2 regions of the Streptomyces sp. NPDC059092 genome follow, and region 1 is predicted to be linked to the other one. Evidence: predicted binding sites of a transcription regulator. Region 1 holds the regulator's gene; the other holds the start of a gene.

Evidence for each region. The regulator HspR, encoded in region 1, represses chaperone genes until heat shock. The targets are predictions, from matches to a motif close to TTGAGNNNNNNNNNCTCAA.
Region 2: the regulator HspR is predicted to act here: its motif matches at 1,181-1,199, upstream of lon (endopeptidase La).

Annotation. Positions count from the first base shown of each region.
Region 1 covers NZ_JBHZEJ010000012.1:69,377-71,575, reverse strand. Annotated here, with positions in the region: gene ACFXPL_RS10330 (LuxR C-terminal-related transcriptional regulator) at 1-392, shown strand, start outside; gene ACFXPL_RS10325 (heat shock protein transcriptional repressor HspR) at 547-1,026, opposite strand; gene dnaJ (molecular chaperone DnaJ) at 1,031-2,199, opposite strand, start outside.
Region 2 covers NZ_JBHZEJ010000048.1:22,335-24,533, forward strand. Annotated here, with positions in the region: gene ACFXPL_RS24870 (TnsA-like heteromeric transposase endonuclease subunit) at 1-1,021, opposite strand, end outside; gene lon (endopeptidase La) at 1,289-2,199, shown strand, end outside.

The sequences.
Region 1 (2,199 bases):
AGCGAATGATCCTCGTGGACAGAAGATTCGCCATCATTTCCGACCACCGGGACGAGCCGAACAGAATGACCGCGTTCAAAGTGACGCACCCCGGCATGGTGGCTTTCCTCCACCACCTCTTCGAGCAGCAATGGGAGCGTGCCGAGCCCTGGATGGGCGGCCGTTTCCGGTCGCGGGAGGGCATCGTCACGACGGGGCGCTCCCGGCGCATCCTCAACAAGCTCCGTGAGGGCCGCACCCTCAAGCAGATCGCCAGCGAGCTGGACGTCAGCCTGCGCACCGTCAACACCGACCTGAACAAGCTGTACGAGGTCGTCGGTGTGGACACGCTGTTCTCGCTCGGGGTGTGGTGGGGGTCCGAGGCCGCCGCCGAGGAACGCAAGCTGGGCTGACCGCGCCCAGGACGGCCGGACGCCCCGCACACGGGAACGCCCGGCGGGGAGATCCCCGCCGGGCGTCCTGCGACGGTGGAAGTGGTCGGCGACGGTGAACGGGTTCGGCGACCGTGAACGAGGTCGGTCCGTGGGTCGGCGACCGTGAACGAGGTCAGTCCGTCGGGCGCGTGGGCTTCGGGCGCCAGACCACCAGCGCGCTCGTCTGCTGCACGTCCTGGTACGGCACCAGGTCCCGGCGGTACGAGGCGTGCACCTGCGCCTCGCGCTGCCGCATCGCCGCCGCCGCGCCGTCCACCGCGGACGACAGCTCGGCGACCCTGGCCTGGAGCGCGGCGACCTGGTTCTCCAGTTCGATGATGCGCTTGATCCCGGCCAGGTTGATGCCCTCGTCCTGCGAGAGCTGCTGCACCTGCCGGAGCAGTTCGATGTCACGGGCCGAGTAGCGGCGCCCGCGGCCCGCCGTACGGTCCGGGGAGACCAGACCGAGACGGTCGTACTGCCTGAGCGTCTGCGGGTGCAGCCCGGAGAGCTGGGCCGCCACCGAGATGACGTACACCGGCGTCTCCTCGGTCAGCGTGTACGCCGCCCTGCCGAACGATGAGGACGGCCGCCGCCGCCCGTCCCTGTCCATCGGGTCAAGCTCCCTTCGCCGCCTGGAACAGCTCCGCCCGCGGGTTCTCGTCCACGGTCGCCTTCCGGTACGCCTCCAGCGCGTCGCGCGCCTGGCCGCCGAGGTCCTTGGGCACGACCACCTCGACGGTGACCAGCAGGTCGCCGCGGGTGCCGTCCTTGCGGACGGCGCCCTTGCCACGGGCCCGCATCGTACGGCCGTTGGGGGTGCCCGGGGGCAGTTTCAGCGTGACCGGCGGGCCACCCAGCGTGGGCACCCGCACCTCGCCGCCGAGCGCCGCCTCCGTGAAGGTGACGGGCACGGTGATGGTGAGGTTGTCGTCCCTGCGGCCGAAGACCGGGTGCGCGTCGACATGGACGACGACGTACAGGTCGCCGCTCGGGCCGCCGCGCTCGCCGGGAGCGCCCTTGCCGCGCAGCCTGATCCGCTGGCCGTCGCTGACGCCCGTCGGGATCCGGACCTGCATGGTCCGCGAGGACCTGGCACGCCCGCTGCCCTTGCACACGTCGCACGGGTCCTGGGCGATCAGCCCGCGCCCCTTGCAGTCCACGCACGGGTCGGTCAGCGAGAACCCGCCGCCCGAGCCGCGCGACACCTGCCCGGTGCCCACACAGGTCGGGCAGACCCGTGGTGAGCCGTTCTTGTCGCCGGTGCCCGAACACGCCTTGCAGGGCGCCTGGCTGGACATCCGCAGCGGGACCGTGGCCCCGTCGACGGCCTCCGTGAAGCTGAGCGTCACTTCGGTGTCGATGTCCTGGCCGCGGCGCGGCTGCGTACGGGTGCCGGGGCCGCCGCGGTTGAACAGCCCGCCGAAGACGTCCCCGAGCCCGCCGCCGAAGCCGCCGGCCCCGCCGGCCCCGGCGGGGCCGCCCTGCGTGCCGCCCTGGCCGCCGCCGAAGAGGTCACCGAGGTCGAAGTTGAACGAGCCGTTGCCGCCCGCGCCGGGCCCCGGGCGGAATCCGCCGTTGCCGAAGAGCGAGCGCGCCTCGTCGTACTCCTTGCGCCGCTTGGGGTCACCGAGGACGTCGTTCGCCTCGGAGATCTCCTTGAAGCGCTCCTCCGCCTTGGCGTCGCCCTTGTTGGCGTCCGGGTGGAACTCGCGGGCGAGCTTCCGGTACGCCTTCTTGATCTCGGCCTCGGTGGCGTCCTTGGGAACGCCGAGAACCTTGTAGT
Region 2 (2,199 bases), on a different contig from region 1:
CCCGCTCGCGCGCCGCCTCCAGCACCGGCTCCGGCAAGGTTGCCAGCAACCCGGACGGCTCCACCGCGGGCAGCGGCTCCGTGCCGATGACGGCGAAGTCCGGCGCCGCCATCAGATGCGACGCCAGCACCACCGATTCCGCCCCCGTCGCAGAGTGCAGCCGCACCGACGTGCCGGCGAGCGCCACCACCTGGTGATCCTCGTCGTCGTAGGCGACCCAGTCGCCAGGCCCCAACACCGGCTTGCCCGGCCCGGCCGTCACCGCCGCACCCCCGCTGACACCAGCGAGAGGGCATGCAGTGGCACCGACACATCCGCTGTCAGCTCTTGCGACCACAGCAGGTGGAACAGCACCGGCAGCACCCTGATCGGGTCCCCCACCGAGGAGGCCCCGCCCATCAGCGGCTGTGGCTCGGAGTACGCCGCCAGCAGCTCGGAGGCCACCGGTTCCGGCCGGTGCCCGGGGGTGGCGGTAGCCCGCCAGCCAGCGCACATTGCGCACCGCGATCGCGTCTGGCGCCCCCACCAGCCGGAACTCCCACCCCACCTGAGCGCAGGCTGTCTGCGTCGCCTCGAACTTCGCCACATCCCGTGGCTTGCGCCGATCTGCCGGGCGGCAGTCGACCGCCACCGCCGTGCCGTCGTCACGGCGCGCGAAGTGGTCCGGCGCATGCGAGACGCTCTTGCCCGCATCCGACCGCCAGAACAGCCAGAACGGCTGAGACGAGATCCCCACCACCGACGGGTCGAAGTCCAGGAGCATCACGTGGTCGCGCTCCAGCCAGGACTCGTACCCGATGTGCCCGCCCACCGTGGACGACCACCAATGGCCCGGCAGGTGCCGCTGACCCTTGTACGACTTGAACGCGCGTACCGGTGCGACGTCCTCGAACCGGAATGCCCAGGCATCCACCAGCGGGCGACGGAACTCAGACCCGTCCCGGTCGGCGTACGCGACTTCGAACCCCTTCGCCGGCGGCCCGGAGACACCGCCCGGCCGTACCACTAACGAACCTGCCACGCCTCTCTAACCCGAGCCCGCGACGAAAGGTCACTCTGCAAGACGAAAGGCCAGACGAAGGATGAAGCTGCAAAACGAAGAGATCCACGTCAAAGGACACCGAGGGAACGATCGCTCAGAGCGAACAAGGCCAGGGGAACAATCCCGGGCTCATAAGCATTGAGTCCACATAGCTCAACTTGCTTGACGTCGCTGATCGCTCGGCGCGCGAGCGCCCCGAACCGCTTCAGCCGCTTACCTGCCTTGTTCCACCGCGAAGGGGAGACCATGGCTTCCACGTCCACACCGCTCACACTTCCCGTACTGCCGCTCGACGACGAGGTCGTGCTGCCCGGCATGGTCGTGCCGCTCGATCTGTCCGACGCCGAGGTCCGTGCCGCCGTGGAGGCCGCGCAAGCGGCCGTCCGGGACGGTGGCGGAGGCGGCGGCGCGGGTGACGGGGGCGGCGGCAAGCCCCGGGTGCTGCTCGTGCCGCGTATCGACGGGAGCTACGCCGGGACCGGCGTGCTCGGGACCGTCGAGCAGGTCGGCCGGCTCTCCGACGGGGACCCCGGCGCGCTGATCCGCGGCCGGGGCCGGGTGCGGATCGGGGCCGGTACGAGCGGACCCGGCGCCGCCCTCTGGGTGGAGGGGACCGCTGTCGACGAGAGCGCGCCCGAGCCGCTGCCCGGCGCCGTGGCCGAGCTGGTCACCGAGTACAAGGCACTGGCCACCGACTGGCTCAAGAAGCGCGGCGCCTGGCAGGTCGTCGACCGCGTCCAGCAGATCGAGGACGTGTCGACGCTCGCCGACAACTCCGGCTACTCGCCGTTCCTCTCCACCGCCCAGAAGGTCGCCCTGCTGGAGACCACCGACCCGGTCGCCCGGCTGAAGCTCGCCACCCAGCAGCTCCGTGAACACCTCGCCGAGCAGGACGTCGCCGAGTCCATCGCCAAGGACGTCCAGGAAGGCGTCGACAAGCAGCAGCGCGAATTCCTGCTGCGGCGCCAGCTCGACGCCGTACGCAAGGAGCTGCGCGGCCTGAACGGAGAGGACGGCGAGGACGAGTCCGACGACTACCGGACGCGCGTCGAGGCCGCCGACCTCCCCGAGAAGGTGCGGGAGGCCGCGCTCAAGGAGGTCGACAAGCTGGAGCGCTCCTCCGACCAGAGCCCCGAGGGCTCCTGGATCCGCACCTG